DNA from 2 places in the Marinitoga hydrogenitolerans DSM 16785 genome. Region 1 is predicted to be linked to the other one. Evidence: riboswitches for the same ligand, from Rfam matches in the RefSeq annotation. Region 1 holds a riboswitch; the other holds the start of a gene.
What was found. Region 1 has a riboswitch for cobalamin ahead of BUA62_RS08000 (ATP-grasp domain-containing protein). Riboswitches for the same ligand answer to the same signal wherever they lie in the genome.

Region 1 (17,016 bases):
TGAAGCAGTAAAAGAATTCAAAAAAGTGCTATTTTCCAAAAGCACAGAAAAATTACATAATTGGATAAAAAAATATGAAAAAAGTTCTATTCAAGGGATACAGAGTTTCATACATGGAATAAAACGAGACATTGTAGCAGTAGAAAACGCAATAAAATTTGAATATAGTAATGGCTTAGCAGAGGGAAAAATAAACAAAATAAAATTAATAAAAAGAATGATGTATGGAAGATGTAAATTTGAAACATTAAAAAATAAAATTCTGTTGATTGAACATAATTAAACTAATCTAAGCATAATCACAGTTTATTCAAGTAACTTTGGAAAGAGCCATTTATTGGTTGAGAATTAGATGTTTAATTAATATATACAATCACAATTTTTGGAGTTTCTAGAATCAATGTATATATATTTAAACATATAGAAAAAAACAACTTACACTTTACATTATCTTAATATAAAATATATGTAAAAAATAGTATAATATATATATAAAATTATATAATTATTGCGGGGTGTTTTTTATGAAAAAAGTAAGTGTTTTTTTAGTAATATTACTGTTATTAGTTTCTTTAACAAGTTGTTTGGTTAAAGAAAATGATGGTGTTTCAGAAAAAACTAATGCAACAATAGCTAAAGAAATGTTGGAAGTTAACAAATACAAATCTGTTATTGAATTATTTGAAAGTCTTGCTCCAAAAAAGCCTGTTGTTACAAAAACAATCCAATACAATGCTGGTTCTTTTTCTGAGATTATAGGAGAAGCTACACCTTTAGTTTTTTTCAACAGCAGATCCAATGCCGGAGATGAGATTAGAGTTCCTGAAGAAGGATATTTTGATGACTACAATGGTGATACAAATTATTATTCCTATTTCATAATGAAGAGAAATGAAGAACTTGATATTGATGGTGATTTTAAAATTGAGCTACATATTTTACCAAAAATTTCTTCTTATCTTTTTGAACGAATTGAAAAATATACAGTAAGTGAAAATGCATGGTATATTGTTGATTTTTATGATGAAAATATTATCAAATATATTGATAAATATGTTAGTGAAAATGAATATTATTTATCCACAGAACACGAAGAAGTTATTGATTTTTGTAGAAATATAGAAGATGAAGGTTATTCCCTATTTTTAGATGATAATAAAGAATTTCCAAGCTTTTTGGAAAATATTGATGATTATATTTTTGATTCATTTGAAGAACCGACAAAAAATTCTACAGGGACTTGGTGGATTCATACAAAATCAACATTTGATCTCGGCGATTATTCTAAATGTTCTTTTAAAGAGAGCGAAAGATGGTATGCTGAAAAAGATGATGTGGGTAGTGGTATAATAAAAATAGAAAGAAAAAAGGAACGTTATAAATATGAAACAATCCAAAGAAATAAAAGTGAAGGAATGAAAAAAGAATTAAGTGAATTAACATTGGTTTTTAGAAAGAAGAATAATCAACATTATGGATTTTCTGGTACAGCTTATGGTAGTGATAATTTAAGAGACCATAATGAAAATGGTGATTATTTTTTAAACAAATTCACATTATGGGAAAATTTAGAAGAGGTTGAGGATATTTCTAACGACAATTACAAATACTTTGAAGTAACTGAAATACAACAGGATGGTGAAAGTGCAACTACATATTATGGTACTCGCACATCATATGATGCTGAAGACGAAATTACTGTAGTGTATGGATTAACTATAAAGAAAGGAGATAAAGTACCCTGGTTCCACATGACTTTAGAAAAGGTATCAGAAGAAAATAAAGCGGTTAAAAGTATTTCTAATAATAAAACAGTATTGTCTTATACTGAAGATGGTAAGATTAAAATAGAAAATGCAGAATTAAAAGGTGGACTTTTTAATGGAGAATATTATAATGGAGTTTTTATAGGTACATATGAAAAAAATGGGAAAAAATATAATGTAGAAATAAATAATGTAGATGTAAAAGTAGATAATGAAGAATATGTGTTTTAACTATTAATGAAGCGCCTGAAAAGGCGCTTTTTTCTTTAACTATTACTTGGTTAATTTGATATGATTTTTATTATATGATACAATTTTGATGAAAAGTAAATACCTCCGGAATTAAAGGTGAGTAATCTTAATAGGGAAGACGGTGAAAATCCATCACGGCCCCGCCACCGTGACTGGGGACGAAACCAGCAAAAGCCACTGGTATAAACTGGGAAGGCGCTGGAAGTAGGGAGATCCAGAAGTCGGGAGACCTGCCTTTAATTCCAGGGTAATCCCATTTGCGAGGGCAATTGGGATAATATTTTTATTTTTATAGGAGGTGGCTATATGAAAGTTCAAGAGTTTTTAGGGAAAAAATTTTTAAAAGAGTATGGTATTAGAATTCCAGTGTCATACCTAGTAAAGGAAGAAAAGGATATTGAAATTAAATTTCTTCCTGCAGTATTAAAATCGCAAGTATTAGTTGGAGGTCGTATGAAATCAGGTGGTGTATTATTTGCCAAAGATGAAAATGAATTTATATCTAAAGCAAATGTCCTGTTAAAAAAGGAAATTAAAGGTGAGAAACCATATGGTGTCCTAATCGAAGAAATGATACCTTTTGAAAAAGAATATTATATTTCTCTTGTTCTAGATAGAGAAAAAAAAGATATTATTATATTATATTCTGAAAATGGAGGAATTGATATAGAAGAAAATAAAAATAGTATAATAAAAGCAACATTTGAAAATTACGAAAAATTTTTACCAGAAAAAATACAAAAAATTATTCCAAATCTAAGAAAATTATTTAGAGAAAAGGATTTAACTTTATTAGAAATCAATCCATTGGTTGAAGATAATGAAGGGGTAATATATGCACTTGATAGTGTAATGCATTTAGATGATAATGCGATATTTAGACAAGAATGGGCAAAGGAATTTTTAGAAGAAAAATATCCTTTTCATTTTGTTAAATTAAATGGCGATATAGGAATAATTGGTTGTGGTGCAGGTATAGTTATGGCTACAATGGATGCTGTAAAATTATCTGGCGGAGAACCTGCAAATTTTCTTGATCTTGGGGGAGGAGCAGAAAAAGAGATTACAATACAGGCTCTAAATTTATTAAAGGATTATGGAATAAAAAGAATTATATTAAATATATTTGGCGGAATAACAAAGTGCGATGAAATAGCAAATGGTTTAGTAGAATTTAAAAAACAAAATCCAGAAATTAGTTTGTTTATACGATTAACTGGAACAAATGAGGAAAATGCAAAAAAAATACTGAAAGAAAATGAATTAAGCTATTATGAAGACATGTATTCTATGATTTTAGATGCAGTAAGGATGGTGAAAATTCATGATTAATGGAAGAGAAAGAATATGTGTCCAGGGAATAACAGGAAAATATGGGAGATTACATACAGAAAAAATGTTAAATTATGGAACTAATATTGTTTGTGGTGTTTCGAAAAATAATATAATAAAAAAATTACATAGAGTAGAAGTTTTAAGTAATATGTATGATGCAGTGAATAAATTTCGTGTAGATACTTCAGTAGTATTTGTTCCCGCTCCTTATGCAAAAAATGCAGTTTTTGAAGCGATAAATGCTGGGGTGAAAAAAATTATTATTATAACAGAACATATACCACAACAGGATATGCTTGATATATACAAAATATCAAAAGATAATGATGTTAGAATAATTGGACCAAATTGCCCTGGTGTAATATTTCCTGGAATATCAAAAATTGGAATTATGCCAGAAAGAGCATTTAAACCGGGAGATATTGCAGTGATATCAAAAAGCGGAACTTTAATGTATGAAATTTCAAATTACCTTTCTAAATATTCAACAGGTATTAAAATTGGAATAGGTTTAGGTGGTGATCCAATAATAGGTACATCAGTAGCTGAGGCAATGGAATATATAATGAATGAAAATATTAAAAAGGTTGTAGTAATCGGTGAAATTGGCGGAAATGATGAAGTGAATGGTATTGAATATGCATTAAAAAAAGGTTATAATGGTGATATAAAAGTATTTTTTGCAGGCAGAACAGCACCAAAAGGAAAAAGAATGGGACACGCTGGTGCTATTTTGGATGGTTATGAAGGGAGCATTGAATATAAAGAAAAAAAATTAAAAAAATTAGGGGTAAAAGTAATTAAAAATATACCAGAATTAATATGAGGAGGACGTATGAATACATATATTTTACTATTTTTAACTATATTATCTGGAATTTTAATTGGGAAAATAAAAATAAAGAACTTTAAATTGGGTAGTTCTGGAACCTTGTTTAGTGGATTATTAATTGGCTGGTATACTACCAGCCAATTTTCTAATAACTTAGAAATAATAAACAGCATGAATAAGGATTTTAAACAATTTTTCCTTTTTTCTTTAATTTTATTTATATCATCTGTTGGGTTGATTGCCTCTAAAGATTTAAAAAGTATAATAAAAAAATATGGGGTTAAATTTATTATTATGGCATTTGTTATAACTTTATCTGGATTTTTAGCAACACTTATTTTATCTTCAAATAATAAATATATTTTTGTAGGACTTTTTTCTGGTGCATTAACAAGTTCTCCAGGTTTAGCAACAGCGTTAGAAACAGCGCCTAATTTTGAAAAAGATATAATATCAGGATATTCCTTTGGTTATGTTCCAGGAGTTTTGGCTGTAATATTTTCTATGTATTTATTACCTCATATATTAAAAATAAATGTCAACGATGAAAAGAAAAAATTGCTTGGAGAAATCAATATAAAAAAAGAAGATGCAAAAAATTTTGATTTTTTAAGTTACTCACTGGTAATAATTATTGGGATATTATTTGGAAATATTAATTTTAATTTTGGAGTAGTTTCTTTTAAATTGGGAATGACAGGAGGAATTTTGTTGTCATCTCTTATTCTTGGAACAATGGGGAATTTCTGGATTTTTAACTTTAAGATGAATAAAAATATTTTAAAGAATCTTCAGGAATTTGGATTATTAATGTTTCTTTCTTCTGTAGGATTAAGATCTGGCTATAAAACCTTAAGCAATTTAAATATTGAAACACTATATTTAATGTTATATTCTTTTATTATAGCTATAATATCTATATCTGTTGGTGTGATATTTGGAAAATATATATTGAAAATTAACTGGATAATATTATCAGGAGCAATATGCGGTGGAATGACTAGTACTCCTGGGCTTGGTGCAGCAATAGATTCCAATGATTCTGAAGAGGTTGCTATAGGTTATGGCGCTACATATCCCTTTGCTCTTATTGGTATGGTCATTTTTAATAAGATTTTGATGATGATAAAATAATTTTCAGTTGTTACAGTTTATTATTGTATAAATGTTATATAATAAAAAAGAGAGGCCTATAGGCCTCTCTTTTTGTCATTAGAAAATAGTCCACGGAATATATCCGGCAGGAGCATAATTTACAAATCTTGCATCTTCGATAAATCCTTTTGATTCATTTTCTGGAATTATACCAATAACAGGAACTGGGTTTCCATTTATTGTTGCAATTCCTGAGAAAGTTATTTCAGAAGCTGACTTTGTAACATCTCTGTATATTATTAATTTAAATTGTCCACTTAAATCGGATAAATCAGCAGAAAATTCTGTGGCTTCTTCTGAAATATCTTGTTCTAAGACTATATCAGAATAAAAATCTGTAACCAACAAAGCTGCTCCTCCAGTTATTGTGGAATCTAATGCGATATCTAATTTAAATGTTGATTTTAATACTAAATAAATTTCGGTACTTTCATCACTTAATGTAATATCTTTTGTTAATACTGTAGCTTCTTCTGATCTATAATTTAGAGAATCAAATTGCATATAATCAGGACCACTTAAAATCAAAGTATATTCACCAGGATCTACAGAATACAACCCAACCCATCCATCATCTGTTGTTACATAATAATTTGAACCAGAATTTGATTTTCTTACTAAAGAAATAAATACATTTGATAATGGCGCTCCATCACCAGACATAACATAAAAATCATAATTAGCTCCCGATGTGGATGGTAGTGTTTCATTTACAGCTGCAGCAGCATTAATTCTCCCATAACCTGCAGCATGATCCCAACCTGTTATATCTATATCATCTGCAGTATTTTCCATCATTTTCTTTATTTGATATGGTGTTGCATTTGGATGTAATTGTTTTAATAATGCCGCTAAAGCAGAAACGTGCGGTGTTGCCATTGATGTTCCAGCCCAATAATCATATGGTTCTGAATAAACACCATATATTTGAGCTGAATGTCTTGGAATAGTAGATAAAACCTTTTCTCCAGGTGCAGCTACAGAGATAGTATCACTTCTATTTGAAAAATCTGTAACTTCATCTCTTGCATTTGAAGCAGCTACAGCTATAACTCCAGGGTATGAAGAAGGATAATGCCAGTGTTGGTCGGTATGATCATTTCCTGCTGCTGCAACAAATACTGCATTGTGGAATAATGCGTAATCTATAGCAAGTTTTAGAGTTTTAGAATATCCTCCGCCACCCCAACTGTTTGACAATACTTGAGCACCGTTGTCAACAGCCCATATAATACCGTCTGCAACGTATGCATCACCAATATATTCTGGCTGGAATATTGGTATTGACATTATTTTTGCGCCGTATGCAAGTCCGACTACACCATTTCCATCTTTTTTAGCAGCAATAGTTCCTGCAACATGAGTACCATGATCATCTCCTTTATCACCAGGGCCACCAAGCACAGCATCATAATCTTCATCTGGCATTATTAAATTTCCACTAACAGGATCATATCCCGTTACAAATTGACCAGCTAGATCTGGATGTTGTGCGTCAATTGGTGTATCAATAACAGCAACTATAACATTTGTTCCTGTTGCAACTGTCCATGCATCAATAGCGTTAATTTTATTCATTCCCCACAAGCTATCTTCTGAAACGCCATCTATATTTTTTGTAATTGTATCATCTATTATTTCAGGTTTAGGATCTATTAAATCTCTTTTAAAACTTGGCTCAACATATTTAATTCCATCAAGCTTTAATGATTTTAATTTATCATAAGCCTCTTTTAATGTTCCGTTAAATTTTATTCCAACAACCTTAATTTCTGGAATTTCAATATAAACTACACCATTTAAAGCTTTTTTTATTTCTTCAATTGAATCTTTATTTTTATACCCTACAAGTATTCTTCCTTCAAATATTTCTGCATTATTGAATTCGCTAAACACAACATTGTTATCTTTATCATTTTCATTCGGATTCAACAAAGTAGTCTGACAGCTAGCAAAAATGAACAATATTGATAAAAGACCTATTAAAATATATTTTAAATTTTTCATATTCACCCCTCCTTATTATTGTTTTGACCAGTCATCGTCGCTTCTTAGACTGATTTCCCAATATGTTTTATAATATTTCAAAATACCTTTCACATCAAGTCTATCTCCAATAGTAGCATCTGAAGTTAATATATTAGATCCACCTTTATATACATATATTGAAGCTGTACTGTCTGTCGTGTCATATTCAAGACTTAACCCATTTTCATCAATATTTGTTATTGTTCCTGATGAGCTAACTAAAGCACTTGCATAAGGGTTTAATCCTATATTATTTTCCTCTAATATAGAAGGATCTAAAGGTATAGCATTTAATTCATTTCCAGATTCCTGAAATAGTATTTCAACATTTTTCACAGCAAATGTTTTTCCAAAAGTATCTGAATACATATCGCCTTTTACAATAAGAATATCACCGATATTTACATTATAAACATTAGAATCAAATTTCAATTTTAATGCCTTATTTGTTATAGGATCTTCTAAATATACATAATTGCTGTATGCATCTACAACTGAACCTATTATATATTTAACTTTATCACCGGCAACAAAAGCATTTTGTGCATCAGCAATAGATACAACATCAGTCAAGTGTGTTCCAGTTGTAAATGTGTTAAATGCATCAGCATCCACTCTACCAAATAATGGATCTACACCATATCCCTGATCTATAGAAATTGATATAGCACTTGATACATCATTTTGAGTATAAGCATATGCAAGATCTATTGCCCAAGAATATGTTTTATTTGGAACAAGTGGTTCATTGTACAGAGATGCCCCATATGCACTTAATAATGCCCATTGTTGATCAGCATAATTTACAGCTAAAGAATAAGGTCCGACTACATCATACTTTTGTTGATATACATTTCCATCTTCGCCAAAATATATAGGTACAAGATGTTGTTCAGATTGAACTAAATCATAAATCCACAAAGCGTATGAAAATGTGGCATTATCCAATGAATTATCATAAACTTTTGGTCTGAATTCAAAAATAGGTTCTCTTGCAACGTTTGTTGATAACATAGATGGTGAGGTTAACTCTACATCAAACATACCAAGCGGAATTACAGAACCTAAATAATGTAATGTTGTTTCTCCGTCATCATAAACAGCCGTAACACCATAATGAACTTCTTTGCCAGGTTCCAACTTAGGGCTGTAGTCTCTGAAGATAAAGTTATTTTTTGAATATTGTGACACATATCCTGCTTTTTCCCAATTCATACCATCAAATGACCTGTATATATTATATCCATTTGGATATTGATACAATACCCCATCAGGATACAAATTAACAGGGATCCACCATACTTCAACCCATAAATTGGAATTTGGTTGTGCTGCTTCAATATTATAATCTAACTTTTTATTAAATTTTGACTCAAACAATTTAATCTTATTTTCAACATTTCTTTTAATTAAATTATTTATTTTTACATTAGCTTTTTCAATATTGCTTCCTTGACTATAAAATCCTATTTCCATTCTTCTTGTGTAAGAATCCAAATTAGTTCCCATTCCGTGAGATGCCCAATCTGCAGGTGTATATTTCGGAAGAACTATGTCATTATTATTTAAAATATTTAAATACTTTACAATTTCAATTTGATTATCATTGTAATCATAAACTGTTATATGTAAATCCGTTAACCCATTGTAGTCAAAGGTATTAAATGCAAACGCCACTTCCGTAGCTCCTGATGTATAGCCCCTATCTCCAGTCATAAAACCAGATCCTGGTGTTTTCCCTAAAGCTGCATAAATAATATTTATATGATCGTTTGACACAGGAGTTGCAGTAACTTCAACAAAAATAGGGTAATTAATTACAACATTATCAATATCTAAAGCTTCTGGTTTGTTTTCAGGTGTTGCTCCATTTGTAGCCCAAAGATAGTAATCATTGTATTTATAAACATGAAAATCCACTTCTGGTAATTCTTGCGTATCTGGGTCTGGATTTAATTCTGCTTTTCTTAATGTAATATAAACATCTTTTACTTCTCCTACTTTAAGCATTAACCCATCAACCTTTGTTAAAGCATGATTTAATTTAGTAGCTTCTATAGTTAATAAAGTTGAATCTGAAGTTAAGTTTAATGTAATAGTTGCCATGCCAATTGAATCGGTTTTAGCGATTATCCCATTCACAGTTACAGTAGCCTCAGCAACAGCAGGTCCTGATTTTGCATCAGTTACATAAACTACAACAGTAGCATTCCCTGTTATTTCAGATGTAGGTGCAGTATATATGAATTCTTTTTCTGTTATACCTCCAAATGGATCTTTTGCTACGATTATATAATTTCCATCTTTATTTTCAGTATTGAAGAAATTTGCATATTTTTCGTCTATTAAAGTTGAAGCTTCCTGAGTCCCTGAATATATTTCATATTTTAATTCATCATTATCATTATCAATAGCATCCCATGAAAACCTAACGACAGAATCATTTACAATTTCAGATGCAACATCTGTTTCAAATACTGGTGCTGTATTTGATTTAAGTGTAAATGACCACACAGGACTTTTCGTTTCAAATCCTTTTTCATCCCTTGCTACCACATACCAAGAAATATTTTCTTCTGGCAAAAAACCTTCAAATTGAATTTCGGTATTTTCTGTTGTAGCTATAAAAGAATCATCTATATATACATCAAATTCCAAAGCGTCGTTATCAACGTCTGTTGCCATCCAAGATAATTTAACAATAGCGTTAGTATCAAATGTAGAATATTCCCAAGCTACATTAATAGCATTATTTTCTGGAGAAGAATTTCCAATTTCTGGGAAGTGATTTTCACCATCATATAATGAATTTGCAACTTGAAAAAGAAATTCAGGACTTTCTACTTCTATATTATTCAATTCAACAGCAACAATTTTCATAGAATAAGTACCTATAGTTGCTAAATCTGTTATTTCATATGTTTTATTTGTGGTAGTTCCTACAAGTGTGAATTCTGTTTCCCCTGGAGATTTTAACATTATTTTATATTCATATTCCCTTCCGTCAATATAAGATAAAATATCCCAGGAAACATTTTTTGAAGTATCTTTTAATACAGATGTGTTATTTTGAGAAAGGATTTTTACCTCTTTAACACTTGGTACAACCTTAAAAGTTAAATCCTTTGTTTTAACTGTCTGATCCCCAGCTGTTACTTCAACGTAATACGTATAATCACCTAAATTTACGAACTTATCTTCAGGTATAGTAACTTCTGTTAAATTAGAACCACTTTTTTCAAAAACTATGGAATTGCCGAACTTTACAACAACTTTTGCTGTAAAAGAATCGACCCCTGCAACAGACCATTTAATATCAACTGGTGATTTTACAGGCACAACACCATTAATACCGGTTACAGCTTTTGTAACAGAAATAGTCAAAGGTGTTTGTTGCCTAATACATGATGCAAAAAGCAACAAAAATAATAAGCCAAAAATTAGTAAATATGAAACTTTTTTCTTCATCCAACTACCCCCTTTTATGAAATTTAATTTGTTTAACTAACAGTTAAACTTTTTATTATCAAAATATTTAACATTGTATTATACAATATTTTTTTTTGATTTTCAAGTTATCTGAAGGTAAAATTAAATGATTAGGAAACCTAATATTAATTAAATAAAACAAAAATGAAGCAACATTTCGTTGCTTCATTCGAATAATTTTAACATATCTTCTTTTGATAAATTTTTGATTATAGAATTTTCCGAAGTAATGGCCATGTTATAAAGTTCTGATTTTGCATTTTTTAATTTTAATATTTTTTCTTCTATCGAATTTTTAGTGATAAATTTATATACAAAAACAGCTTTTGTTTGACCAATTCTATAAACTCTATCTGTTGCTTGATTTTCAACAGCTGGATTCCACCATGGATCATAATGTATAACATAATCTGCTCCAGTTATATTTAACCCAGTTCCACCAGCTTTTAAACTAACTAATAATAGTTTAATCTCATTATTTCTATTAAAATCTTCAATAATCTCTACTCTTTTTTTTGTTTGACCAGTTATTTTGCTATATTTTATATCTTCTTCATTTAACCATTCTTCCATAATATTAATCATTTTAACAAATTGCGAAAACACAACTATTTTATGATTCTCACTTAATACTTCTAATACAAATTTTTTAAATTCATTAAATTTAGATGATTCTATATTTAATCCAAGTAGTCTCGGATGATTTACAATTTGTCTTAATCTTAACAATCCTTCTAATATACTAAAGTTTAAATTTCCCTGTGACATTGCTATTTTTTGTCTGTATTCCTGTAGAACTTGATGATATATTTTCAGTTGATGCTGTGTCATTTCATTGAATATATATTCTTCTGTTTTTGGTGGTAATTCTTTTAAAACATTTTCTTTTTTTCTTCGTAGAATAAAAGGTTTTATCTTGCTTTTTAACAGCTCAATGCTTTCTTTATTTGAATAATTATATTTTCTTAAAAAATCTTTTCTTTTTCCAAAAAAGCCTGGCATTAAAAAATCGAATATATTGTATAAATCATTTAGTGAATTTTCTAAAGGTGTTCCTGTTAAAGCTAACTTATGTTCGGCTTTTAATTTTCTAATTGTCTTATATAATTTAGTTTCATTATTTTTTATGTATTGTGCCTCATCTAAAATGATATAAAATAATTTTATTTTTTTAAATTCTTCAAATGAATTTCTTATGGTTCCATATGTTGTTAATATAACATCTGTATTCTCTGGTATATTTTTTTGATTATTATGATAAATATAATAATTAAGATTAGAAGAAAACTTTTCAATTTCATTTGCCCAGTTGTATACTACCGAACGAGGTGTTATAATTAAAAACTTTCTATTTTTTTTCTTTAAAGATAAAATTAAAGCTATAGTTTGTACAGTTTTTCCAAGCCCCATATCGTCTGCTAAAATTCCGTTAAATTTTAATTCTTGAAGATATCTTAAAAAATAATATCCTTGAATTTGGTAATCTCTCATAGGTATTTTTAATTCGGGAATATCGTATTCTTTTATTCTTTCAAAATTTTTAATGTTTTCTATAAATGTTTTTGTATTTTTATCTAGTGTTTCTATTTTAAAATCTTTTTCATTGAGTAAAGAATATATATTATAACTTTCCATCTCAATTTTATTTTCTTTAAACTTTAAATCATTTAATTTTTCTAGTATTTTATTGGGGATTTTTATAAAAGTTTCATCTTTCAAAACAATAAAATTATTTTTTCTGTTTTTTACAGCGTTTAAATCTATTTTTTTCTTATCTTTTAACTCGATTTCTCCTTCGACATTAAACCAATTGTTTCTTAGATTTAATTTTATATGAATATTTTCTATTTCCTGCTTTTTTATATTTTTATTCATTTTGATGATTATATTTTTATCTAGTGACTTTATTTTGTTTTCTATAAAATCAAAAAATTGATCAATTTCCAATATTGCATGACCTTTCCCATCCAGTTCAATTCCAGCATTTTTTAAAGATTCTAATAATTTTTTTTCTTCTTCAATATTTTTTTTATTATAATCTTCATTTAATTCAATTTCTTTGCCATACAAAAATTTCCCTTTTATATGAAATTCTGTTTTTGCAAAATTTATATATATATTTAATTTTGGAATAAAGAGATTTTTGTTAATATTTAGATTTTCATCTATTTCAATTTCAAAGCCATATTTTTCATATTTAACTAAGTAATCTTTTATAAACTTTTCAAGACTATCTTTGTTTTTGACTAAAACATAGGTTTGAATATCTCCACTAGATGGAAAATTTACTAATGTTTTTGATTTTATTAATGAAAAATTATTTTTTTCATAATAAACAGAATCTGTTACAGAATACATGATATTCTCTGGAGTTATTTTTGGAAGTAATTTTATAGATATATTATTTTCATTTTCTGTTTTGCTAATATAAAGTTTGAATTTTAAATCATCATTCCATTGTATAGTTTTTTTATTTTTGAATAGAATTTTTTTATTATTTATTTTCTTTAAATCTTCAAAATTATTTAGAACTAATTTGAATTTTCTATCTTTTAATGTAATTCCAGAACTATGTAATGGTATAGGAGTTATTAATTTTTTTATTTCAATTTCATCTTCTGGTATTTTTGTCTTTAAAAACTTTTCAACATCATCAAAAGTGTTAATATCCTTTCTTAAAACTATTCTATTTTTATTTTTTTGGGCTAATTTTATAATTGAACCATTTGAATCAGGATAGATTAAATAATAAGTATCTCCGTAATCGTAAAAATTAAAAAAAACATCAGGGTTTAAAGCCGTTTTATATTCGTCTTTAAAAATACCATTACTTTTTAAACGATTTTCTATTTCTAATATTAGCATAAAAATATGTTCACATATATCTTGATTATCATTTTTGTGTTGACATGAACATTCATAATTAATTCTTAATGTTTCAGTATTAATAGTAACAATTGGTTTATAAAATGCTTGTCTATAATAATATGAGTTTTGTAATACAATCATAGAATAAGTAATTAAATTATTTTTTTCATAAGAATAGAAATAATCTATAAATACATTATCATAATTTTCATCAACTGCTTCTTCGTACATTTTTGAACCTTTTTCAAGTATATGCGTTGGAATTCGTTTTTTTAATAATTCTAATTTTCTTAGTATTGCAAATAAATTATTTTCCATATAAATCACCTCTTTGGTAAATACGATGAAATTTGTTATAATTATATATACAAATAATATATATAGGGGGTGGAAAAATAGATACCTTAACGTTAAATGTCCAACCTGCGATAGGTTATTTAGGTGCGCTTTTAGGTGGTATAATTTCTTTTTTTAGTCCGTGTGTATTACCTCTTATTCCATTATTTTTTGGTATATTAATGACTGATTTAAATGATACAATGTTAACTATTAAAAGAGGTATTGCATTTTTTCTAGGATTAAGTATATTTTTTTCTATTTTAGGTGTTTTTGCTGGAACTGTGGGAAGTTTTCTTTCGACATATCAAAGTATATTTAATATTATATCAGGTTTTTTTATTATTTCATTAGGAATATTTTATTTATTCGGAAAAGACGGTTTTAAAGGTTTCAAAATTGATTTAAATAAACACAAAAACACATCATTTTTCAGCGCTTTTATTATTGGTATTTTAATTTCATTTGTATGGATTCCATGTTCTGGGCCTGTACTTGCTGCTGTTCTAACTTTTGCTTCAACTACTTCTAATATTTTTTCTGGAGGATTAATGTTGTTTGTTTATTCTTTGGGTATTTCAATTCCATTTTTATTTTTTAGCGGAGCAATAAGTAAAATACTTTCAAAAATAACATTTGGGACACCTAAATGGGAAAAATATATTAGAATTTTTGGTGGTATATTGCTAATAATCATGGGAATATTAGTTATTTTTGGGTTATTTAATTCATTACAAGGAGTGTGATTATATGAAAAAATTTGTACTTATGATGTTTATTATAATAAACATAATTTCTTTTGCTTCTGTTGATTTAAGAAATTTTGTTATAAACGATTTTAACAATGCGCTAAAAATTGGTGAAATAACAGGAAAAAATATTATTATTATGTTCTCTTCTGAAAGCTGTTATTATTGTAAAAAATTTAAAAGCGAAACATTGTTAGATGATGAAATACAAAAATGGTTAAGAACTGAATTTATTTTTGCTGAAATTTACGCTGAAAGGGATAAGAAAGCTGTATTTAATGGAAAAAGCATGACTTATGTTGAGTTGTTTGGTGCTTTTGGTGTGAGAGGAACTCCCACATTTTTCTTTTTTAACAATAAAGGAGAGCCTTTAGCTCAATTGCCTGGTTATATTGAAAAAACGACTTTTTTAACTATATTAAAATATTTTAAGTATTATAAAAAAGAGCAAATTAAATATGATGCGTTTTTGAGAAAAAATATTAATGTCAATATAGATAAGCGTGTTTTGAACTTAAAAAAGAATGATGTGGATTTTTTATTAAAAGCAGACCCTAATACAAAAGAATATAATAAAAACCTCGACGAATATGTAAATGTTATTATTGATAAAAAAAATAAAGATGTAGAAGAAAATTATTTTGTTGTAATCTATAAAAAGTAAATAATTGTTGCAACAAAAGAAAGAATATGATATAATACCTTCGTTGAATAATAAAATCACAAGGAAGGTTTTATTATGAAAAATATTTTAAAACTGATTTTAATAATACAATAAAAGCCCTATAATGGGGCTTTTTTACTTTTTTGGAGGTGAATTGAATGGAAAGAGTGGCAATTGTTGGTGCTCAATGGGGAGATGAGGGTAAAGGTAAGGTTGTTAATTATTTTTCAAAAGGTTATGAATGGATTGTAAGATTTTCTGGTGGAGCCAATGCAGGACATACCATATATTATAACAATAAGAAATACGTTAATCATCTTCTTCCTTCAATTATTCCTAACAGCAATTCTAAAGCTTTTCTTGGTGCTGGGATGGTAATTGATATTGAACAATTAATAAAAGAATTAGAAATTTTAGAAACAGATTTTCCTGGTGTATCCTCCAAAATTTATATAGATTTAGAAGCTTTTATGGTATTACCATATCATAAAGAAGAAGATGGTATTTTGGAAGAATTGAGAAAAAATCCTATTGGAACAACTAGGAAGGGAATAGGTCCTGCTTATACTGATAAAGTTTCAAGAGAAGGTTTTAAGATTTATCATCTCTTTGATGAGGATTTATTAAAAGAAAGATTAGAAGAAATTATTTATTTAAAAAAGAAAATATTTGGCAAAAGATTTAAGTTCAAACCAAAAGATATATTTTCTTTTTTAATGAATCAAAAAAGAAAACTCGAAAAATTAAATGTCAATTTCACATCTGCAATAGATATGGCAAATGTTTTTAGAAATACCTCTGTATTATTCGAAGGAGCTCAAGGAGTTTTACTTGATCTCGATTTTGGAACATATCCTTTTGTAACTTCCGGTGCAACAATGGCTCATGGTGTTTCTTCTGTCGGCTTTTCAACATTTGAGCTCGATGAAGTATTGGGTGTATTAAAAGCATACACAACCAGAGTTGGAGAAGGACCATTTCCTACAGAAGAGTTAAAAGAGATTGGTGAAGTAATAAGAAAAAAGGGAAACGAATTTGGAGCAACCACAGGAAGACCAAGAAGAGTGGGATGGCTTGATCTACCAGCTTTAAGATATGCTAAATTACGATCAGGTTTAACAAAGTTCATTATTACAAAAGCCGATGTTTTAAATGGTTTAGATGAAATAAAGGTATGTGTAGCATATAATGTTAATAGAGATGTTAAAGAAATTCCGACATCTTCTTATGATTTTTTTGTTGGAAAACCTATATACGAAACTCTAAAAGGTTGGCCTGACACAAACCATATAAACTTTTTAAAATACATGTCTTTTATAGAAGAAAAAACAGGAATTGAAATATCACATATTTCTTATGGTCCGAAAACTGAAGAAATGTGTTCTAAAAATGATTTAATAATGAAAATATAACATTTTTCCAAGCCCTTTGTTTTTAAAGGGCTTTTTTATATTTTATTCTTTATTAATATTTTTGAAAAAAATGTATGCTAAAATACAATTAGCAATCTAATGTTAAAATTGCTTAAAGTTATGATATTTT
Region 2 (17,016 bases), on a different contig from region 1:
ATTCGGTCCTATTATAGAAACAAATTCCCCTTTTTCTATATACATATAATCTATATTTAATTTAAAATGTTCATTATATGAAAACTTCAAATTTTTTATCTCTAAAATTTTCATATTTTTCTTCCTCTTTTCATTATTAAAATAAAAATCGGAGCTCCTACTATAGATGTTGTAACTCCTATAGGTAATTCTGTAGGTCTGAATAAATATCTGGAAAACAAATCAGCATACCCAAGAAAAATACCCCCATATATCAAAGAACCAATTGTTGAAAAATATATGTCAGGCCCTGTTAATTTTCTTACAAGATGAGGAATTATCAGTCCTACAAAACCTATTATTCCAGCTTTAGAAACAACTACAGATACTGAAAGAACATTTATAACTAATACTATTAATTTTATTTTTTCTGGGTTTATACCTGAAAAAATAGATATATCATCTCCCATAGCCACTACTTCAATATGTTTTTTAAAAATAAAATTCACTAAAACTTGAAGTACAAGAAATATACTTAATATAATTAAATCTGACCAGACAATATTACCAGTACTTCCCATTAACCAAAAATTGACATGTAATAAATTTTGCCAGAATAACACAGTAAATAATGTTGAAATTGAATTGAATACAAAACCTACAATAACTCCACTTAATATTAACGACACTACAGGTATCTTTTTACCCTCTTTAGCTAATGTAAAGGTTATCAATGTTGCGATTAAGGCAAAAACAAAAGCGAAAAATTCTATTCCAAAAGGTAAATTTATTCCATATACACTTTTTAACGCTGTATATATCACAGCACCAAAACTCGCCCCAGAAGAAATTCCTATAATAAAAGGATCTGCAAGAGGATTTTTTATAATCATTTGAAAATCATTCCCAGCTATTGCCAATATAGCCCCAATCAACAATGTACCAAGTATTCTTGGTAATCTTAAATTGAATATTATTCTATTATATAATGAATTCTGTGATTTATCAAAAAAAGCAAGTATTATATCTCTAAAGGGTATTTTTACTGCCCCTAACGATATGAATAAAATTATCGATAATAACACAAAAGAAATTCCCATAATAAGGTGAAAAATCGGGGAAAATTCCCCCGATTTTAATTTCATTTATTTTCACTGAAGAGGTTATTAAGCTCTCCCAATAAATCTATTAAGCCTGTGTTTGGTAAAGATGCTTTATTCCCGTCAATAATAAACACCTTATTATTTTTTACAGCATTAATATCATTAAATTGATCAGCATTCATTATCAAATCATAAGCACCTTTATCTCCAGGATAATAAGAAGGAACCAAAATTATATCCGGATTTTCTTTTACAACAAATTCAGGTCCAACAGCAAACCAACCATTATTCCCAGTATATGGTGCAGTGATGTTTATACCTCCAGCATATGATATTAATTCATTTAAATATGATCCTGTGCCACATGTCCACATTTGGGACACACTGCCATATGCAGAAAGATATATAACCCTTGGTTTTTCTTTCCATGTAAATGTGTTTTTTGCAATATTTAGCATTCTCGTTCTTAATTTTTGCGCATAATCATGAGCAGTTTTTTCTTTTCCCAGAATAACTCCCACAAGAGATAAATCTCTAAACATTTCATTTAATGTAGTTGGATTAATCACAAATACTTTTATACCATATTTTTCTAATTTTAATACTTCTCCTTCTTGAAAACCACCGGTTAATAATACAACATCTGGATTTAGAGAAATTATTTTTTCAACATTTAAAGGAAACATATTACCTATTTTTTCTACATCAGTAATGTATGAATCAAAATCCGTAACTCCAACTACTTTATCTTTCTCACCCAATTTTACAATAAAATCTGAAATTGCAGGTGCTGCAACAACTATTTTTTCCACCTCTTTGTCAAATTTCACTACTCTTCCTAAATCATCCACCAGAGTTACAGGTTGAAATGCAAACAAAGATAATGATAACACCAATAACAACGTCAAAAATACCTTTTTCATATATAATCCCTCCTATAAAAAATCTATTTTCCATCTTCTTTTCGCGAGAAGATGGAACAAATCCCTTTAAAGCAGGTCTCCCGGCTTATGGATCATTCTACTCCCAGCGCCTTCCCAGAGAAATGTTTCCAGTGGCATAAGTGCTGGTTTCGTCCCCACTCACGGTGGCGCGACCGCAACGGATTTTCACCGTTTTCCCTTAACTTTAAAGGAATTTTATTTAATTGTCAGTGATATTATAACATGAAAAATACGCAATGTAAATATTAAAAGTAAAAATTAAAAGTAAATATTAAAATATCCTTTTTCTGAAACATAAAAAATCCCCGGGAAAATCCCGGGGCATATTAAACTTATTGATTTGCTGCTATTCCACCAATTAAATTATACCAATTTAAATCTTTATCTGGTGTATTACTAAATGGACTTGGCCCAAATTCAAAATCAGGTGTAGTATTATAATCATAACTGAATATTAATATTCCATTTAAAGAATCTGACAATACGGCTTTATCTACCCAAGCTGTTGCATCATTATAAATCGTAACATCCATTGCAGAACCTTGTGTATCATACATATCAACTATTTTATTATTATCCGAATCTCCATCAGGATATCTTCCATCTGAATTATCTAATCCTATTAAATCTGCCGGATCTACTTGGAATGATATAATACCTTTATTACCTGCTGATAATAAGTAATAATCAAATCCACCGTTAGAACTTGAATATACTACATCTGTTATCATAGCATCTTCAAATCTTACAGCATACTTATCAGAAGTGGTGTTACCATCTGTTGGTCCATCTTCACTAAATTTTCCATTTGCAGTGTTATATTCTTTTAATACAAAACCTGCACTACCATCTGCTACAACAACAAAATCGGCTATATTTGATACTTCAATTGAAAACGCATAACCATCTGTATCATATCTTTCAACAAAAGTTAAAGCATTTTCTGCTGCATATGTTAATGAACCTATCCCATCATCACCAAGAGCTGCAAATATTATATTATTTGTTACATCTTTAGCTAAATCAACTACTACTTTTCCATCAACACTAACATTTTTATCATAAACTGGCGCTCCTGCAGAAGCTATATTAATAATTGCAATTCCAGCTGCACTATCGGCTACATATAAATATGTATTGGCTGTTTCTGAAGGCAATAATGAATATGCATACCCATCTGTATCTACATAATTATTAGTTAAATATGGTGGATTATCTGCTGTCCCACTTACACTACCATCATCTAAAACATTTCCATCTCCATCACTATCTAAGTCTATTACAGAAACTCCTGCAGCTCCATCTGCTACATATAAATATCTAGTTCCATCAAACCAAACATCTTCTGCTGAACCTCTTGTTTTTACTACCGCTATTATGCTTCCATCATTCTTCAATATTCTAACTCCTCCAGATTTATCTGCTACAATTATAGCAACTTCATTTGCATCTAAAATTCCACTTTCATTATAATCTGTTTCAATTACAATACTTTTTCTTGCATTCATTCCTACTAAACTATTTGCGCCAACTGTATCTGCATCATATGGTGCTGATACTAAATCATCCATTATACTTAAATTAGAATCCATTTTTACTAATCCATTAAAACTATCAAAAATATAAATTGTTGAACCATCTATATCTAATGATTTTGCATATCCATTTGTACCTTTTACTCCAACATAAGAAAGATCAGATTTTTTCAATTTAACAATACCCATCGTCCCATCTGCAACAAATAAGGCATCTTCAATTGTTGAATAAACTGCATCTTCTGCATATCCTGGTGTGTCAAAACTATATAATGCTATAACATTATTTTCATCTGTAACATCATATTTTATTACTCCTTTGTCTTTTGCAGTAGCATAAATATATTTATTAGACCCTTCTGTTTCAAAAATAACGCTATTTATATCAACCGAATTAGAGTTATTATCAGTATTTATACTTGTTATCAATATTGGATTTGAATAATCAGATATATCTAATAACAATAGACCTTCTGTTCCTGCTGCAACATATGCAATTGTTCCATCATATGTTATGTCATAAGTTTTACCTGTTACACTATAACTTCCCAATAATTGGAAATCTGTATCTCTTGCACCATCACCTTCAAATGTTGCCTTTAATATCTTTATACCAGCATCTTCTACAGCTGCAAAAATATAATAATTTCCACTATCTTCTTTTTTAGCTAATTTTCTTGTTATTCCACCAAGTGATATCTTACCACCGTCTATATCTGTATTATCAACTTCAGGAACTCCTGCATTTAGGTGATAAGAAATAATACCTTCACTACCATCTGCAACTAAAAGATATTTTTCTGGTGTTGATGTATCAATTTTTACTATATCATAAGCATAACCATCTGTATCTTGAGATTGTAATTGAACCATTTTGTTAGTATAAGCTGCATCGAAAATAAATATTCCTTCGTATCCACCTGCAGCATAAATCCTATCTACTGGATTAATAGAGAAGCTTCTAGTTGAGTCTGATTCTCTCGTTCCACCTTTTGGATCTTTTGCAACCACTTTCCAATAATATGTTACTCCTGTTTGATTAAAAGTATCACTATAACTATTCGTTGTAAGATCCTTTACATATATTGTTGTAGGATTTGGATTTGTATCAAGATATAAATCATATGTTATAGCATCACCATCTGGGTCTACTGGAGCACTCCAAGTAAAACTAACTACACTTCCTGCTGAAACCGACGAACCATCACCTGGTCCTGTTAAATCAAAGGCTCCTGGAGGTGTGTTGAGTTCAGGCTTTGTTTTATTATAATTTCTTGAAAATATAATAAAATCATATAAATCAATTTTTCCATCTGGAAATGCTATACTATAAATATTATTACTTTTCCATTCGCCTACGGGTGTGATTTCTGAAGGATAAATATCAAAATCTGAATCATAATTAACATCTCCAATTTTTGAACCATAATGATCCAAAAATGCTATAAAATCATTGATGTTAACAACTTTATCCTTTGACAATCCTCTACTTATATCATCAAAATCCCCTAAAAGTTTTGGATTATATATCGTAACCTCTCCTGTGTGTTTATCTACTGTAACTTTCTGCAATGCATTATTTAAAAGTGTTGCATCAACTGATAATGTTATTGTTTGTTTTGGATCTACATTTTTTGCTCTCCAATATATCTTTACAAGATCGCTTGATGCCATTGTTAACTCTTCACCATTTATCGTAGAAAATTCAATTAAAAGTTTTCCTCCGGTTTTTTCTACTGTCGCTTTATTGACATTACTTAATAAAACATCCACACCATCACCATCTACACCTTTGTTTTCTATTTCCATAAAGTTTTCATCGTAATAAAATTCTATACTAAAAGCTTCTACTCCAGAAATATTTTCTGCATGTATTATAGTCCATGTTGAATCGTTAGTTAAAACATTTGTTGCATCTGATACACTTAATCCATCTTGATATGGTGCTGTTGCTTTTGTTATTATTTTGTTGCTTTCTTCATCGAAAATTGCTGCTTTTGTTATTATTTTACTTTGTTCAGGATTTAAATAATTTCTCTTAATAGAAAATAACTTTTCTCCTTTTACTATATCTCTTTGTGCTTTTGAAACCATTACCAAAGTCTCATTACCATAATTTTTCACTAACAAAAGTGAGTTGTTCTTATCATAGATAAATGCATCTCTCGGGATATTTGTATCAAACCTCAATTCTATGGCTGATGCATTTACTTGTGAGTAGATATCATAATTCGTTGAAAGATCTACTCTAATATCATCTGTGTTTAACTTACCAACTGGTACCGCTTTAAAACAGCTTGATAAAATTACTATCAATGCCATCGATATAACAAATAACATACTATACTTTTTCATCTTTTTCACCCCCAAAATTTTTATTTCAATTATGCTATCGACTAAAATTTTATGAGCTTTAATTTTTTTTATATTTTATTTAACAAAAAACACTATATTAACACAATCATTTCAATAATCTCTATAAAGCTTTTTTGAGTTTTATAGTGGCATATTCTGAAAAATTACCTAAAAAATCGTCCCTTTAATTCATACTTATCATATTATTCACCTCCACACATTCATCAAATTTATACCTAAAAGTATCTAATCACCCCTTTCTATAAAGTATTCATATATTTTATATATTTCTATTGAATTGTGATTATTCCAATATCACTAATATCAACCTCTAATTCATTCCCAGAAGAATCTACTATTTTAGTATTATTTGTGAATTGTAACTCTGTACTACCAGAATTACCTATAGCTGTAAAGTTTATTTTTATTATGTCACTATCATTAATATTAAATGGAGAAAATGATAATGTTGTGATTTTAATTTTTCCATTATTTATATTTATGATCAAACTTCTTCCTGTTAACTCTCCAATAAATTGAATATCACTTTCTGAAACGTTTAATTTTGTATTATCATAACTTACTTCAATATCAAAAGCTAATACATTTTCTAATTTTTGACCATGAATTATTAATTCACCCTGACTTCCAGATGGAATGATTGTATCTTTAAAATATAATTTTGGAGTCAATGGACCTATTGATTCTGTTACTGTGAATTTATAGACATCACTTGAATTCTCACCGCCTTTACCATCTTTCGCTACTACTTTCCAATAATATGTTGTTCCTAATTCTAAATTCGATACTAAAAACGAAGATGCGGTTAAGTTTGTTTTATATGGCACAATTAAATCCTGTGTTTTTGATAAGTATAAATCGTAGATTAAACTATCTCCATCTGGATCTGTTGCGCTCCAACTTAAGGTAACATCTGGTTCTATATTGGTCGAATTATTTAACGGCTCTATTAATATAGGTTTATTCGGAGGATTATTTACTTTCTCTGATGTTGTAAACGAATATATATCACTTGACGTCTCACCACCTTTACCATCTTTTGCAACTATTTTCCAATAATATGTTTTGTTCGCATCTAAAACGATAGAATATGTTGTTCCATTATAATTAGTTTCCACTGGGGTAGATAACATTGGCTCTGAATTTATATAAATATCATAAGTTAGAGAATCACCATCCGGATCGGAACACTGCCATTTTAAAACAGCATTATTTGATACATTATTAGCATTATTCACTGGTTCTAACAACACAGGTTTTAACGGAGGATTGTTTTCTGCAGCTGATTCTGTTACTGTAAAACTCCACAATTCGCTTTTGGAAATATTTCCATAGTTATCATATGCTTCAACATACCAATAATATGTACCTGGAATTAAATTTGTAATTTTATACGAATTTTGTGAAATATCACTTGCTACTTTTTGTTGATTTATATTATCTCCCAGATATAGGTTATAATAAACATTGTCTCCATCTGGATCAGATGATTCCCAAGTTAATGTTATAGTTGATACAGAAATATCACTATTATCTGCTGGATATGGATTATATGGTTTTAACGGAGGTCTATTTGTTGGAACAATTATGTTTTCCCCGTTTATATTCCCTGTATGTCTTTTATCACCTAAATAAATTGGCCATGCTGAATTTCTTAATTTATTTGTATCACCATATATCCCATACAAAAAGCCCTCTGTAGTTCCAAAAATTATTACTCCATTATTATCAATATTAGGAGAATATCTTACTTTTCTATATTCATCATACCATCTTAATTCTCCATTATATACTATAAACTTATCTTTTGTTGTTATATATTTTATCCCATCCATTAATATTAAGGTATATGGTTTCTCATTCAATTGTATTTTTTCAAGAGATTTTCCTAAATAATAATATCTATACAAATTTCCTTCTAAAGTTTCAAAAATTATAGCATTGTTATTATCTATAAATATTGTTCCTATCACTTTTTCACCTATATCTTTTTCAAATTCAACATCTCCAAATCCATTAATTGAATACACTTTATTTTCTATAGCAAAATATACATTTCCATATTCATCAATAGATAAATCTGTTGAAATAATATTATTAAACGATTTTTTAAATCTAATATTTCCTAAATCGTCTAAACTATATAGATGATTATCCATACCGAAATATATGTTATTATCCTTATCAACTACAATATTTGTGGTTGGATTGCCACTTAATTCTTTTTTCCACATTTGCTCTCCAAAAAAAGATAGTTTATATATATTCCCAATATCTGTAATTACAAATATTTCACCATTTTTTCCTAATGAAACAGGAATACTTATCGAACCATCTAAAATAATTTTATTAGATAACATTCCATTTGAATTTATTATATATAATTCTCCATTTTCATTTCCTACAATCACTTGATTTAATGGGTTTAAAACTACTGATGCTTTTATAAACCCGTTAGTATCAAAAGACCATAATTCTTTACCATCAGAAGTATAAGCATAAATTTTCCCGGAACTTGTTGAAAAATAAATTATATTATCTTCTGAGATTGCCGGAGAATATATAGTTGCTCCTTCCACCTTCACTTTAAATTTTTCTTCTGCTGGTGGTGGAATTGTTGTGAAACTAAACAAATCACTTTCTGTTGAAAATTCACCATCTCCAACTATTACTTTCCAATAATATTTTTTATCGTTTTCTAAATTGACTTCATACGAAGTTGATTGTGTAGTTGCAACTAATTCTAAATTATCTCCTTCACCTAAATATATACCATAGGTTAATTCATCATCTTCCATATCTTCACACTGCCACATTAATTTTATTTTCGTTGGTATTTCAACACTTTGATTTTGAGGATATATTAATTCTGGTTTTTTGGGTGGTGTATTATTTTTTACATAAGATGTTCTATTTTTATTTATATTTTTTCCAAAAACATACCAATTGTTGTTGAATGTTTCCTCATCAGCTATCGATAATGCGTACAATTTAGCTTCTGATGCAAAATATAACAATCCATCATTTAATAAAGCATATGTTTTTATATTTTCAAAATCGGCTATGTTTATCTCATTATTGTCCTTTATTAATCCTATATTATTAACAGCAATTATATTCTTATCTTTTGATATTAACATTGTTTTAGAAAATATATTATTTGAAGAATAAGTATCTATCAAATTTCCATCTTTGTTTATCTTAAAAATAGCATTGTTTCCAGATACATAAAAGTATTCACCATCATATAATATTTCACTATTTATTTCTTCTGATACATTTAATTCCCAACGTTTAACTCCATTTTTATCATAACTATAAATAAAGTTCCCTATAGCAAAATATATATAGCTTTCTTCATCATTTATTACAAATGATGAAAGTGGTTGAATCAAATTAATTTCTTTATAAATTTCCCCTTTAGGTTTCGCAATTATAACCTTCCCAGAATTCCCATATTCCCCAAAAATAACTATATACCCATTTTCAATTATAAGAATAGATGACGATGGTATTATTTCATAGTTCTTTTGCCATTTTAAAATAAAATCATCTATATCATATACATATAATATACCTTCTGAAGTTATTATGTATAATTGTTTTACACCTTTATAATCTTCATTTGCTGTGAGCCCCACAACATTTCCACCAATATTGATTGTGTTTTTTAATTCAAAAATATTTAAATCTATAATACTAATATCTCCATTAATTTCTGCAACATATAACTTATCTTGGTAAATTATGCTATTGCCTATTATGTTATCCAAATTAATAACTTTGTCAATTGTCCCATTTGTATTTAATCTATAAACACTCTCATTTGTTATAACTATTAATTTATCATTATACACAAAAATATCTTTGATATTGCTAATATCTTTTACCCATTGAACAGTATTCACTTCTTTTTTTGTTCTAAACTCTATTTCATCGCTTGATTTAATACCACCATAATTATCTTTTGCTACTATTTTTAAGAAATATTCTGTATCATCATTAAGAGATATATCATATTTGTTATTTTCAATTAAGGTTGCAATTTTTGTATAATTTTTTGACCGTGTCCCTAAATATATATCAAACTTTAATTGATCATTATCTAAATCTATACAATTCCATTCTATTTGAAAATTTTTTGGCACAATAGAATTATTTTTTGGATATACTATTTGTGGTTTTTCAGGATTTCTATTAACATCTTTAACAATAATATTCAATGTCCCACTAACATTTTCTTTTGTATCTGAAACTATTATTATTTCACCTATTTTCTTTTGAGAAACCGGATGACTTACAAAATTATAATCAGGTTTAAATATATACTTACTTCCCTGAATAATTGCACCATTATTTGTATTTATCTGATATTCGAAATAATTATCCTCCATATCAGATACATAATTTTTTAAATCAAGGCTAAATTCTTCTCCTTCACTAACAATGAAGTCTTCTTTTGGAAAATCTATCATTGGTGGAGTATTATCTAATGTTTTAAATGTCCATGTTTCTGATACTTCTGATGCACCAAAAGAATCGTAAGATTCAATTTTCCAAAAATATGTTGTGTCTAATTTTAACTTTTTAATTGTATATTCAGTATTTGTTAAAGCTGATGCAATTGGTGTGTTTAAAGGTGTTGATTCTGATAAATAAAGGTTATAAAAAACCTGATCTCCATCAAAATCTATACTTTTATACCATTCAAATTTTAAATCATAAGGGCTAACCACTTTGTTATTATTTTCCGGATATCTGAGTATAGATTTAATAGGCTCTGAATTTAAATAATTAGTTTCAAAAGAAACTTCTCCTTTAGTTCTATTACCACTTATATCTATTACCTCTAAAACCCAATCATATTTTGTATTTTCTTCTAAATTTACTTTCAAATTATTAGAGGCAAGACCTTCTGCTTTATATTTTAATTGGCCATTAGAATATAAATAAAAATTATATATCAACATCTTTTTTTCAGGATCTTTAGCTGACCAACTGAAAGCAACTCCACCTGGATTAATTTTTTCACCATTCGATGGATTCATACTTTCTATAATAGGAGGTTGATCCTTAAATATACAACTTTGTAATACAAGTATGATCAATATAAAAAATATTATCATTATTTTCTTCATAAAAACCCCTCCTAACATTTTGACTAATATATTATTAAATTTGTTCCTTAGATATTTATATACACTTCGTATTATTTTTCTATATTTTCTTATTATTTACCTAACAAAAAACGTCTCGCTTTTGCGAGACGTTTAAAATTATACAAATATTAAATTTCTTCTTCTATCGCTTCTGATTCTTTTAAATTCTTTGATATTGCTATAATCCCTTCCATTAAGATCCATAATGCGATTATAAGAGTAACAACTGTAACAAAAATTAGCAATCCATTATTTGAAGCGATAAATTTTTTCAAGTTCATTATAGTCGCGTATAGTGTAATAACCATCATAAATAACATAGGTAATCCTGTAATCCATATTGGTTTCTTTTTCTTAGCCAGATAAACAGTTCCAATTAATAATGCCAATCCTGCTAATAGTTGATTTAACGCACCAAACACTGGCCATAATATTAAAGCACCTTTACCTCCATCTGCAGATAAGGCTAAAGCCATTGCAGCAAGAATAACAACTGCTGTTGATACATATCTATTTTTCAATGGTTTTACAACAACTTCACCATCTTTATTGGAGAACAATTCTTGAAGGGCAAATCTTTGTATTCTTGCTGATGAATCCATTGTTGTTCCAGCAAATGATACAATAAACACAGCCATAATAGTCTTTGCTAAATCTAACGGTATTCCATAAGAATTCATTAAATTGGCTGATCCATTAATTACAGCTGATAATTTTGCTCCTAATCCACTAGCTGTGGCCCATGATGCATAATGCGAAGTAAATGCTTCAGCTCCTCCACCATTCATACCAATACCTGCAGTTACAGCTATAATAACTATTGTTGCTAAAACTCCTTCCATAATCATACCACCATAACCTATCAAATGTGCATCTGTTTCTTTTTCAAGTTGTTTTACTGTGGTTCCTGATGCTGCCAAACTATGAAATCCTGAAATTGCACCACAAGCTATTGTTATGAAAAGTATAGGGAACAAAGGAGGTGCATCTGGAACTGTTTGAAATGCAGGAGCCACTATTTTTGGATGCCCAACTATAATACCTAATACTAATAATGATATTGCTATTAATAGTTCATGTGAATTTATATAATCTCTTGGTTGCAATAACTTGTGAACTGGCAATGTTGATGCAAGAAATACATATGCCATTAGTATATATATCCATGTTACAACTGATATTCCACTAATAGGGAATATAACCCCAATAGCAATTGTAACATACATTAAAATAACAGCTATAATGGAATAAAGTGTATCATTTTTACCTTTATTATATACCATGTAACTTAACCACATTGCAATTGGTATCTCCATCCATACCGGAAATACAGATTGTGGATACATATTGAATAACAAAGCGACAATTAAACCAAAAACAGCTAATACTATCCATAACAAAAATTGTATTAAAATTAGAAATACTTTAGCTGTTCTTTCATTGATTAGATTTCCGGTCAATTCACCAATAGTTTTACCCTGATTTCTTGCTGAAACTATAAGGGAAGTAAAATCATGAACTGCTCCCATAAATATTGAACCTAAAAATACCCATATAAAAGCTGGAACCCAGCCCCAAATTACACCAATTGCTGGACCAACAATTGGACCTGTTCCTGCAATTGTTGTAAAATGATGTCCAAATAAAATATGTTTTTTAGTTGGAACATAATCAACACCATCTTCAAACTCTTTTGATGGAACAGGATTCTTATCATTCAATCCAAATATCTTCTTTGCTATCCATTTACCATACGTGTTATAAGCTAACCAATAACCAACCATAGCCAATACCGCCAAAAGTAACGAATTCACTAAAATTCCCCCTTTCAAAATTTTATGCGGTAATTAGTATATCACTTGATATATTAATTAATGATTAAACATACAAAAAAATGACCTGAACGGTCATTTTTTTGTGTTGAATGTTTTATTTTTGACTTGACTTTTCTTTTCTCATTTTTCCTATTCTTACTTTTTATTTTTATTTTTGCAAAGTGTAACTTTGCTGTTTTGACCTGAACGGTCATTTTTTTGTGTTGAATGTTTTATTTTTGACTTGACTTTTCTTTTCTTATTTTTCCTATTCTTACTTTTTATTTTTATTTTTGCAAAGTGTAACTTTGCTGTTTTGACCTGAACGGTCATTTTTTTGTGTTGAATGTTTCATTTTTGACTTGACTATATTTTTAATACCTTTTTTATTTCCCTCATATGTGTTTTTCCAATAGGAATAATTTTGCCTGTTTTCATCTGTAATGAATTAAGCTCTTTTATAAATTTTTCAATACAATTTAAATTAACTATATACGACTTATGCACCCTTAAAAAATTGTACGGTAATTCGTTTTCTAACTTATTTAAATTTTTAAAATGTTTAAGAGTGTATTCATTTTCATTAGTTATTACCTGTATTTTTTTTTCAAAATATTCAAAAAAGCATACCTCATCAAAATCTAAAAATATTATTTCACTACCATTATCCACTGCAATTTTACTCAAATTACTCTCTTTAAAAGTGTTTTCAATTCTATTAATTGTTTCTATAAATCGAATTTCCGAAATAGGTTTTGTTAGATAGTCCAATGCATTTACTTCAAAGGCATCTACAGCATATTCCGAATAAGCTGTAACAAAAACTATTTTATATTTTTCAAGGTATTTTGAAGCCTTTATACCATTCATTTTCGGCAATTCTATATCCAAAAATATAACATCTACATTATTTTTCTCTTTACTTTTCAAGAATTTTCCAACGCTATCAAAACACCCTACAATTTCAAATGAACTCATTTCTTCAATTAAATCTTTCAAGCCTTCTCTTGCATAATATTCATCATCTATAATAGCTACTTTTATCATACTACTTCACCGACTTTACTTTTCAAATTTATTTCAATTTCAGTTCCGCCAAATATCGCATTTTTTATTGACAAACTATAATTATATCCATATAAAGATTCTAATCTATTTCTTATTAATTTTAATCCTTTTCCCTTAGACTTGTTTCCTAAAAAACCTTTTCCATTATCTTTAATAACAATATTTATATTATCTTCTTTTTCTGAAATTATAATTTCAATTATTAATTTACCTTCTTTCATTCCATGTTTTATTGAATTTTCTACTATTGGTTGCAATATAAAAGGTGGAATTAATTTATCTTTTAAATTATCATCAATTTTTATTATATAATCTAATTTATCTTTGAATCGTAATTTCATTAATTCTAAATAATTAATTGTAAATTCTATCTCTTTTTTTATCGATACTAATCTTGAATTCTCATATAATGTATATCTTAATAAATCAGACAAATTATCAATAAATTTATTAACTTTTTCAGGTTCAGATTTTGAAATATATTTTATTGCATTTAATGTATTAAACAAAAAATGTGGACTTAAATTTGCCATTAATTCTCTTAATTTTTCCTCTGTTGCTAATTTGAGAGCTTCATTAATTTGAGAAGTTGAAATTATCAAAGACAATATTTGTGCCAGTTTTTTTCCAAATATTATATCTGTATTTTTTATGTCATTTTTTTTAGAATAATATAATTTCAGTGTACCTATTAACTCTTCATTTATATCTTTTATTGGTACTATTATAGCTGAATATAGTGGGCAGTCATTCTTTTCACATTTTATACCTTTTTTACCTATAATCTTTAATCCCTGACTATTTTTTATAACCTTTTTTGTCGCTTCAGTTCTTATAGGTAACCCTGAATAGTGATGATCCTCACCTATTCCAACATGTGCAAGTATTTTTTCTTTATCGGTTAAAGATACCGCTTCAAAATCTGTATTATTTAATATAACATTGGCTATATCTTTAGCACTTTGTTCATTAAATCCTTTCTCTATAGTATTCAAACTCATTTCCATTATAATAAAAATAGAATTAATTGTATTTTCCGTAGTAAATTCAAGTTTTTCCTCCATATTTAAAATCATAAAATTCAAAAAAGAGATTCCTAATGCATTTGTAATAACCATAGGAAATAATATATTGAAGGTTATATCATATGCTAAATCAAACGGTTTTACCATAACTAAAACATATGTTAAATGAATTATTTCAATAATTATAGTATAAATAAGCGTTTTGAAGAAAGTAAAATGTTTCCTTCCATAATATTGAGAAATTAATCCACTTATTATTCCAGCAGTTAACGTTCCAAAAAAACAAGGAACTGCTGTAATACCTCCTATAAACAATCTATGTATTGAAGATATTAAAGCAGCTATAATTCCTGAAGGTATTCCTCCCAACATACCTGCTAAAATTACACCAATATCCCTATAATTTACTATAGCTCCATTATATTCTACACCAAAAATCGTTCCTAATATACCTAATAAACCACCAATTATACCAAGAATAATCTTATTTTTGGCAACCAATGTTTTGCCAAAAATTTCTTTTATAAAATATGTTTGAAAAATTATATAAGTTATAACTAAAATTAAAGATACTCTTTCGAGTAAAATCAAACTAATGTTTTCTAACATGGATCTCTCATCATCGCCCTATCTCCAAAATCTCCTAAATCTTTTAATTCTGAATCTTTTATTTCTTTTGCTTTCTTTTTTGCTTCTTTGTAGAAATTCAACGTTTCATTTATTTCCACACCATGCAATTCTTTTAACATCTCTTTAGCCTTACCTTGCGGTGCTTTTGAAGTAAAGACTATAACCTTTTCATATCGATCAATAACCTTTTTTATACTTCGAATATCAACAACCCCTATTCCAAAACCATACAAAATTAATATTTTCATCAAATCACTCCTATAAATTATTCATTAAATGTGCATATACTTTTGTATCTTCAATCAAGTGTTCTATTCTTATATATTCATTTGGTTGATGTGCTGTATGATCCATAGTTCCCCAAACAACTGCCGGTAAACTTTCATGTCTTAAAATTGCCGCACATGTGCCACCACCTATTCCTCCAACAAATGTCTTTACATTCCTTAAACTCTCTACACTTTCTTTCAATTTCAATACCATAGGATGCTCTGCTGGAGTTGGTTTTGGCGCTACCTCCATTTGATGTACTTCAATCGCTATTTTTACATCAAATTTTAATTCGTACTTTTCTTTTATCTTGTTTACATCATTTAATATTTCATTTAAATCATATTGAGGTAAAACCCTACAATCAAAATACATAATGTCCGTTCCAGGTATCGTGTTTATATTATCAACATTATGCTCTTTTTTAGTCGGTTCAAAGGTTGATATCGGTGTTCTACCAAACATTTCATCTATTGCATTATATTTTTCATGTAAAAATTCATCTAATTCTTTAGCAAAATATATTGCTGCTCTATGAGCGTTTTTAGCAACGTTTGGTGTTGATGCATGAGCTTGTTTCCCCTCTGTAACTATTTTTAACCATAAAATTGACTTTTCCGCTATTTCTATAAAAGAACCATCTTTATTACCAGAATCCGGAACATAAAACCAATCATTTTTATCAAAAATTTTTTGTTTTAATAAATATTTGATCCCATAATCACTACCTGTTTCTTCATCAGAAACAAATACCAACCCTATATTGTTTTTGGGTTTTATATTTAAGTCCATTAACGTTTTAACCCCAAACAGCGTTGCTATTAATGAACTTCCATTATCTTCAGCACCTCTTCCGTATATTTTACCATCTTTTACAACAGGATCAAAGGGGTCATGATCCCATAATGACAAGTCTCCTTCTGGTACTTTATCCATATGGGTAATAAACCATATTGTTCTTTCAGGTGATGTTCCTTTATATAATGCTACTACGTTTGGTCTAAAACCATATTCTACAACATCATCTGGTGCGTCATATCTTTTTACTTCATCGAATTTTAATGTTTTCAAATATGATTCTAACCATTCAGCTACTTCTTTTTCTCCAGAACC

Region 2: another riboswitch for cobalamin. It lies ahead of BUA62_RS03675 (ABC transporter substrate-binding protein); the one in region 1 lies ahead of BUA62_RS08000 (ATP-grasp domain-containing protein).

The regions. Positions count from the first base shown of each region.
Region 1 covers NZ_FQUI01000028.1:12,121-29,136, reverse strand. Annotated here, with positions in the region: partial or broken gene BUA62_RS08010 (transposase) at 1-283, shown strand, start outside; gene BUA62_RS08005 (hypothetical protein) at 525-1,997, shown strand; cobalamin riboswitch at 2,096-2,270, shown strand; gene BUA62_RS08000 (ATP-grasp domain-containing protein) at 2,325-3,350, shown strand; gene BUA62_RS07995 (succinate--CoA ligase subunit alpha) at 3,343-4,179, shown strand; gene BUA62_RS07990 (aspartate-alanine antiporter-like transporter) at 4,189-5,319, shown strand; gene BUA62_RS07985 (S8 family peptidase) at 5,398-7,347, opposite strand; gene BUA62_RS07980 (hypothetical protein) at 7,363-10,836, opposite strand; gene BUA62_RS07975 (DEAD/DEAH box helicase) at 11,023-14,043, opposite strand; gene BUA62_RS07970 (cytochrome c biogenesis CcdA family protein) at 14,091-14,807, shown strand; gene BUA62_RS07965 (thioredoxin family protein) at 14,812-15,474, shown strand; gene BUA62_RS07960 (adenylosuccinate synthase) at 15,633-16,886, shown strand.
Region 2 covers NZ_FQUI01000008.1:2,679-19,694, forward strand. Annotated here, with positions in the region: gene BUA62_RS03665 (ABC transporter ATP-binding protein) at 1-114, opposite strand, end outside; gene BUA62_RS03670 (FecCD family ABC transporter permease) at 111-1,064, opposite strand; gene BUA62_RS03675 (ABC transporter substrate-binding protein) at 1,121-2,005, opposite strand; cobalamin riboswitch at 2,059-2,228, opposite strand; gene BUA62_RS03680 (LVIVD repeat-containing protein) at 2,359-5,916, opposite strand; gene BUA62_RS03685 (cohesin domain-containing protein) at 6,207-11,075, opposite strand; gene BUA62_RS03690 (carbon starvation CstA family protein) at 11,225-12,910, opposite strand; gene BUA62_RS03695 (LytR/AlgR family response regulator transcription factor) at 13,277-13,957, opposite strand; gene BUA62_RS03700 (LytS/YhcK type 5TM receptor domain-containing protein) at 13,954-15,612, opposite strand; gene BUA62_RS03705 (hypothetical protein) at 15,606-15,881, opposite strand; gene BUA62_RS03710 (M20 family metallo-hydrolase) at 15,892-17,016, opposite strand, start outside.